Massilia litorea: one gene and its partner. The protein of the gene in region 1 interacts with the protein of each later gene in a pairwise test. Links are inferred from orthologs where the notes say so. Each region holds a gene or a part of one and is shown on either strand. Other genes may lie near its edges. The genes, in order: LPB04_RS21485 and clpA.

Region 1 (3,640 bases):
GGTTCGTAATCGAGATAAAAGCCGTCGCGGTTCATGCGGAAGAAGGTGTCCGGAATCGCCGCCAGCACGGCGCGGTTCTGGGCATCCGCAATCCTCAGGCGCGCGATGGCGTCGCTGGCGCGCAGTACGTAGAGCACGCGGTGGCCGAGGATCGGCCAGTTGATCGGCTTCGAGACGAAGTCGGTGGCGCCGGCCTCGTAGGCGCTGGTCACCGCTTCGATGTCGTCGCCGCCGGTCACCATCACGATCGGCACCGAAGCGCCCGCACCCTCGCTGCGGCGGATCGCGCGGCAGGCGGCAAAGCCGTCCAGGTGCGGCATCTCGACGTCCATCAGGATCAGGTCGGGCCGGCGCTGCATCGCCAGGGCCAGCGCCTCGCGTCCGTCCGCCGCTTCGATGCCCTCCAGGCCGACCTGCTGCAGCATCTCGAGCATCAGGAGACGCATCACCGGATCGTCGTCGGCCACCAGCACGACACCGCGTTGTAGGGATGGGGAGGCTGGCATCATGTTTCCTTCACTAGCATGGTGTTCAGTGACTGCTGCACCGCCAGGAATTCTTCTTCCATGTCGGTCAGCAGGGTGGCCGCGCCGTCGACGCTGGCGTTGCGGCCCATCTGTTCGAGGTCCTTGCACAGGCGCGCCAGCGTCTCGGCGCCGACATTCGCGCTGGCCGACTTCAGGCTGTGCGCGACGCGGCGCACGGTATCGGCGTCCTCCCCGCCGACGGCCTGGCGCAGGGCGCGCAGGTGCTGCGGGGTGTCGCCGACATAGGCGGCAATCACCTTCTGCACCAGGGCGTCGCCGCCTTGCTGGCTGAGCGCGCGGATGTTCTCCAGCGCCCTGGCGTTGATGACGTCGCGCTGGATCACTTCGCGGACTTCCGGCGGCAGGGTCGGCACGGCCTCGTCGTGGTGCACGCTGGCCGCCAGCGGTATGGCGATCCAGCGTCCAATCACGCCGGCCAGTTCGGCCTGGGTGAACGGTTTCGACAGGTAGTCGTCCATGCCGGCCGCGAGGCAGGCTTCGCGGTCGCCCTGCAGCGCATTCGCGGTGATCGCGATGACCGGCAGCGTGCGCGGGCGGCCCGCCTCCTGCTCATCGCGCCGGATCGCCGCGGTGGCGGCAAAACCGTCCATCACCGGCATCTGGCAATCCATCAGCACCGCCTCGAAGCGAGTGGTGCGCGCGGCCTCCAAGGCCTGGAGACCGTTCTGCGCTACTTGCGCCTGCAGGCCGAGGCTCTCCAGCATCGCTTTCGCCACTTCGACGTTCACGGGATTGTCCTCGGCCAGCAGCACGCGCCGCACGCGTCCCGATCCTTCGCCGCGCTCGACCTTCGTCTGCGGCGGCGGCAGGAACTGCGGCGCCGGCGCAGTCGCCCCGCGCGGCCGGGTGCCGAGGCAGGCGAACAGGTCGGCCGCGCGCGCCGGCTCGATCAGCTGGTAGGCCACGCCCGCTTCGCGCCGCTGCACCGGGTCGGCCGCCAGGCGTTCGGGGCTGAGCAGGATGATGCGGGTCGGACGCGTGAGCGGGTCGGCCTTGATGGTCGCGGCCAGCAGCAGGCCGCTCGACTGGCTCAGCTCCATGTTCAGCACCGCGGCATCGAAGGGCTTGCCGGCGCGCGCGTCGCTCGCCAGGCGCTCGAGGGCGGCACGCGCGCTGGCGGCTTCCTCGCACACCAGCTCCCAGTCCGCCAGGTGGCGGGCCAGGGCGACGCGCGTGGTTTCGTCCTCATCGACCACCAGCACGCGCATGCCGCTCAGGGGGTGCTGCTGCCCGCCGGGCGCGTCCGGATCGACGCGGCGCTTGTCGAAGCTGACGGTGAACCAGAACACCGACCCCTGTTTGGCACCGTTGTCGACCCCGATCGCGCCGCCCATCAGTTCCACCAGCTGCCTGGAGATCGCCAGGCCCAGGCCCGTGCCGCCGAACTTGCGGGTGGTCGAATCGTCGGCCTGCGAGAATGCCTCGAACAGGCGTCCGCGCGCTTCGCGCGAAATGCCGATGCCGGTATCGTGGACCTCGAAGCGCAGCATCACCGCCTGGCTGTCTTCGCTCGCCACGCGCACGCGCGCCTCGATCCGGCCCTGCTCGGTGAACTTGATGGCGTTGCCGAGCAGGTTGGCCATGATCTGGCGCAGCCGGTTCGGGTCGCCGCAGATCGCGACCGGGATGTCGTTGGCGATGTCGAAGTCGAGCGCGATGCCCTTGTGCTGGGCCTGCGGCGTGTAGACCGTGTGGATGTCGTCCAGCAGGTCCCACAGGTTGAAATTGATGTATTCGATGGTGAGCTTGCCGGCCTCGATCTTCGAAAAATCGAGGATGTCGTTGATGATCACCAGCAGGTGCTCGCCCGAGCGCTTGACCAGGCGCGTGTAGTTGCGCTGGACCTCGGTGAGATGGGTCCCGAGCAGCATCTCGGTCATGCCCAGCACGCCGTTCATCGGGGTGCGGATCTCGTGGCTCATCGTGGCGAGGAAGGCGCTTTTTGCGCGGCTGGCCGCCTCGGCGGCGTTCTTGGCCCGCTCGAGCTGCTCGGTGCGCACCGACACCTGGCGTTCGAGTTCGTCGCGGTGCAGGCTGAGGGCGGCGCCGCGGCCTTCGATCTGGGCCAGCATGTCGTTGAAGCTGTTGATCAGGGTGCCGAGTTCGTCGCGCCGTTCGTGCGGCACACGCAGCGTGTAGTTCTGGCTGCTCGACACCTCTTGCGCGGTCTGGATCAGTTTCGTCACCGGGGCCGCGATGCTGCGGGTTAAACGCCGCGCCAGCACCAGCGATACCAGCAGCGATGCGCACATCGCCGCGCCCAGCACCCCGACGCTGCGCAGGATGTCGCGCCACATCGGCCGCAGGTCGGCTTCGATCACCAGCACCCCGACCTGGGCCTTGGCGCCTGCCACCTGCCGGTACAGGCGCATGCGCGGCGACCACAGGCGGGCGGTGTCGAGGTTCGCCAGTGCCAGCGTTTCCTCGTCGATCGTTTCGAGGGTGGCCGCCGGGTCCCCTCCGGCGTGGGCGGGGGCGCTGTAGGCGGCGAACAGCTTGCCCTTGCGGTCGTACAGCGCGGCCTGGGAGATTTCGCCCTTCGCTTCGAGCGAGGCGAGCAGGGTGCGCGCCAGGCTGCGGTCGTTGAACACGAGCGCGTCGGCGCTGTTGGCGGCCACCACGCCGGCCAGCGAGGACAGCTGCCGGCCCTCGTTTGCGCGCCCGTTCAGCACCGAGGCGACCGTAAAGGCGACGAAGACGCAGGCCAGGGCGACGCCGGTCGACAGCATCAACATCGTCGTCAGCTTGCGGTACAGGCTGGAGCGCGCGGAATTCAGCATAGAAGCATGGATGCGATCTGCGGAAGCGGCATGGCGGCACGGGCCGGCGCCGTTGAGCGAGCGCATGCCCTCCTTGCAGAAATGCAAATTCCTGCAGGAAAAAATATTACGGTGCTGGGGAGGGGGTGACCTTGCGGTGGCGCAAGGCAGGAGGGAAGGGGATGAATTGGCAACGGCGCGGCAACAGAGGGTTGCCGGGACGAAGGGTGGACGGCGCTGCCGTCCACCCCAAGGGTCAATGCGGTCCCTGTGCTAGCAACATCCCCCGCTGCGGCCGGACCCATAGCGCGCTTCCTGCCGTTCGCGGAAAAA
Region 2 (3,347 bases), 140 kb from region 1 along the record:
AAAAGAACTTTCAAATATAAACAAATCACACGAGCCATAAAAGCAAGAAGCTTCTTGCCCCCTCCTCAGCCTGCTCACTTCTTATCAACAAGTACATAAGTACATGTCAATGTTTGCATTGTTGATGCACTGGATTTTGAAGTCAAGCCCTTTGATGCGACTGTTGTTAATTTTTTCATACGTCATGCATGCAGGGTGCAAACCCAGCTCTTGATTTCCGCAATCGGATCGCCATCTGCGCTTTCAACGGAAAACAAGTAAGATGAAAGCGAATCGAAGTGAGCTGAGTGACGCGATCTGAACTCGTGATCTGATATTTCCGCTTTGCATCATCCTGGAACGCTTTAGAATACGCCCATGGCAACCAAGCACGATACCGAACAGCTGCTGGAGCGGCAAGTCGTAAAACCACCGCCCCTGTACCAGGTGGCGTTGCTGAATGATGACTACACACCGATGGAGTTTGTGGTGGCCATCATTCAGGAGTACTTCAACAAGGATCGCGAGACGGCGACGCAGATCATGCTTTCCGTGCACCGTCATGGTAAAGGAGTGTGCGGCGTGTTTTCCAAAGATATAGCGTGTACCAAAGTGGAGTTTGTCTTAACGCATGCGCGCAAGGCGGGGCACCCCCTGCAGTGCGTGATGGAGGAAGTATGATTGCGCAGGAACTTGAAGTATCCCTACACATGGCCTTTGTCGAAGCTCGACAGGCACGGCACGAGTTCATTACCGTGGAGCACCTGCTGCTTGCGCTCCTCGACAATCCCTCGGCCGCTGAAGTCCTGCGTGCATGCGCGGTCAATATCGATGACCTGCGCAAGACCCTGACCAATTTCATCGGTGACAACACCCCGACCGTGCCCGGCACGGGCGAGGTCGACACCCAACCGACGCTCGGCTTTCAGCGCGTGATCCAGCGCGCGATCATGCACGTGCAGTCGGCCTCGAACGGCAAGAAGGAAGTCACGGGCGCCAACGTGCTCGTCGCGATCTTCGGCGAGAAGGACTCGCACGCCGTTTACTACCTGCACCAGCAGGGCGTGACCCGCCTCGACGTGGTCAACTTCATCTCGCACGGCGTGCGCAAGGACCAGCAGATCGACAGCCAGAAGGCGTCGGAAGGCGTGGAAGAGGCGCAAGTCGAAGGCGCGACGAAAGAGAGCCCGCTCGACCAGTTCACCCAGAACCTGAACAAGGCTGCCGCCGACGGCAAGATCGATCCGCTGATCGGTCGCGAAGAGGAAGTGGACCGCGTGATCCAGATCCTGTGCCGCCGCCGCAAGAACAATCCGCTGCTCGTCGGCGAGGCCGGGGTCGGCAAGACCGCGATCGCGGAAGGCCTGGCATGGCGCATCGTCCAGGAAGAGGTGCCCGAGATCCTGCAGAACGCCGTCGTGTTCTCGCTCGACATGGGTGCGCTGCTGGCCGGCACCAAGTACCGCGGCGATTTCGAGCAGCGCCTGAAAGCCGTGTTGAAACAGTTGAAGGATACGCCGAACGGCATCCTGTTCATCGACGAGATCCACACGATCATCGGCGCCGGCTCGGCTTCGGGCGGCACGCTCGACGCCTCGAACCTGCTGAAACCGGCCCTGGCCAACGGTCAGCTGAAGTGCATCGGCGCGACCACGTTCACGGAATTCCGCGGCGTGTTCGAGAAGGACCATGCCCTCAGCCGCCGCTTCCAGAAGGTGGACGTGAACGAGCCGTCGGTCGAGCAGACCGTGCAGATCCTGCGTGGCCTGAAGTCGCGCTTCGAAGAGCACCACGGCGTGAAGTATTCGTCGTCGGCGCTGTCGACCGCGGCGGAACTGGCGGCACGCTTCATCAACGACCGTCACCTGCCCGATAAAGCGATCGACGTCATCGACGAAGCGGGTGCAGCCCAGCGCATCCTGCCGAAGTCGAAGCAGAAGAAAACCATCGGCAAGACCGAGATCGAGGAAATCATCGCCAAGATCGCCCGTATCCCACCGCAAACGGTCAACCAGGACGACCGCAGCAAGCTGCAGACGATCGACCGCGACCTGCGCAACGTCGTTTTCGGCCAGGATCCTGCGATCGACGCGCTGGCGTCCGCCATCAAGATGGCGCGCGCGGGTCTCGGAAAACAGGACAAGCCGATCGGCTCCTTCCTGTTCTCCGGTCCGACCGGTGTCGGCAAGACCGAGGTGGCCAAGCAGCTGGCCTTTATCCTCGGCATCGAGCTGATTCGCTTCGACATGTCGGAGTACATGGAGCGTCACGCCGTGTCGCGCCTGATCGGTGCGCCGCCGGGCTATGTCGGCTTCGACCAGGGCGGTCTGCTGACGGAAGCCATCACCAAGAAGCCGCACGCGGTGCTGCTGCTGGACGAGATTGAAAAAGCCCACCCGGACATTTTCAACATCCTGCTGCAGGTGATGGACCACGGCACGCTGACCGACAACAACGGACGCAAGGCCGACTTCCGCAACGTGATCATCATCATGACCACGAACGCGGGCGCCGAAAGCCTGACCAAGCGCTCGGTGGGCTTCGTGGATTCGAAGGCGGCAGGCGACGAGATGGCCGACATCAAGCGCATGTTCACGCCGGAGTTCCGCAACCGCCTGGACGCGACCATCAGCTTCCGCGCGCTGGACGAGGAAATCATCCTGCGCGTCGTGGACAAGTTCCTGATGCAGCTGGAAGAGCAGCTGCACGAGAAGAAGGTGGAAGCCATCTTCACCGAGAAACTGCGCAAGTTCCTCGCCTCGAAGGGCTTCGATCCGCAGATGGGTGCACGCCCGATGTCGCGCCTGATCCAGGACATGATCAGGAAAGCCCTGGCCGACGAGCTGCTGTTCGGCCGCCTGGTCAACGGTGGACGCGTCACGGTCGACCTGAACGAGAAGGACGACGTCACGCTCGAGTTCCCGGAAGGCGACGCACTGCCGCCGCCGGCCCCGGCCGAGACGGTCGAGATCGAGTAAGCCTCGATCCGCTCACACAAACCGCGCCCCGTGCGCGGTTTTTTTTTGCTTGTAAGCACATCAACTCGTCTGTGCACTGTGGCAAACTCATGCTCTTTTGCAACCTTTGCCTGCGCCACCATGAACGTGCCCAGAACCATCCTCGCGCTGTCCCTGGCCCTGATCGGCAATCAGGCCGTGGCCGCCGATCCTTATTTCCGCTTCCCGGCCGTGCGCGGCGATACCGTGGTCTTCACCGCCGAGGGCGACCTCTGGCGCACGACCACGAGCGGCGGCAAGGCGACGCGCCTGACGACCCATCCGGCCGCTGAAACCCATGCCGCGATCTCGCACGACGGCAAGTTCGTCGCCTTTGCCGCCTCCTACGAAGGCGCACAGGAAGCCTATGTG

The links.
Region 2: the proteins of LPB04_RS21485 (region 1) and clpA interact in binary tests that used the Escherichia coli proteins (3 or more experiments, as listed by UniProt). The link is inferred for Massilia litorea from one-to-one orthologs.

Annotation. Positions count from the first base shown.
Region 1 is NZ_CP062941.1:4,775,664-4,779,303, reverse strand. Bases 306-3,630 are described here. They hold LPB04_RS21485 (response regulator), read right to left. Parts: upstream 3,329-3,630; coding sequence 506-3,328; downstream 306-505. Other genes in these bases: LPB04_RS21480 (YbdD/YjiX family protein), read right to left, coding at 3,581-3,630; LPB04_RS21490 (putative bifunctional diguanylate cyclase/phosphodiesterase), read right to left, coding at 306-506. In the rest of the region: more of LPB04_RS21490, read right to left, coding at 1-305; more of LPB04_RS21480, read right to left, coding at 3,631-3,640. UniProt on the Escherichia coli protein: Member of the two-component regulatory system UvrY/BarA involved in the regulation of carbon metabolism via the CsrA/CsrB regulatory system. Phosphorylates UvrY, probably via a four-step phosphorelay.
Region 2 is NZ_CP062941.1:4,917,265-4,920,611, reverse strand. What follows is about bases 275-3,306. They hold clpA (ATP-dependent Clp protease ATP-binding subunit ClpA), read left to right. Parts: upstream 275-656; coding sequence 657-2,957; downstream 2,958-3,306. Other genes in these bases: LPB04_RS22070 (S41 family peptidase), read left to right, coding at 3,078-3,306; clpS (ATP-dependent Clp protease adapter ClpS), read left to right, coding at 358-660. In the rest of the region: more of LPB04_RS22070, read left to right, coding at 3,307-3,347. UniProt on the Escherichia coli protein: ATP-dependent specificity component of the ClpAP protease. It directs the protease to specific substrates. It has unfoldase activity. The primary function of the ClpA-ClpP complex appears to be the degradation of unfolded or abnormal proteins.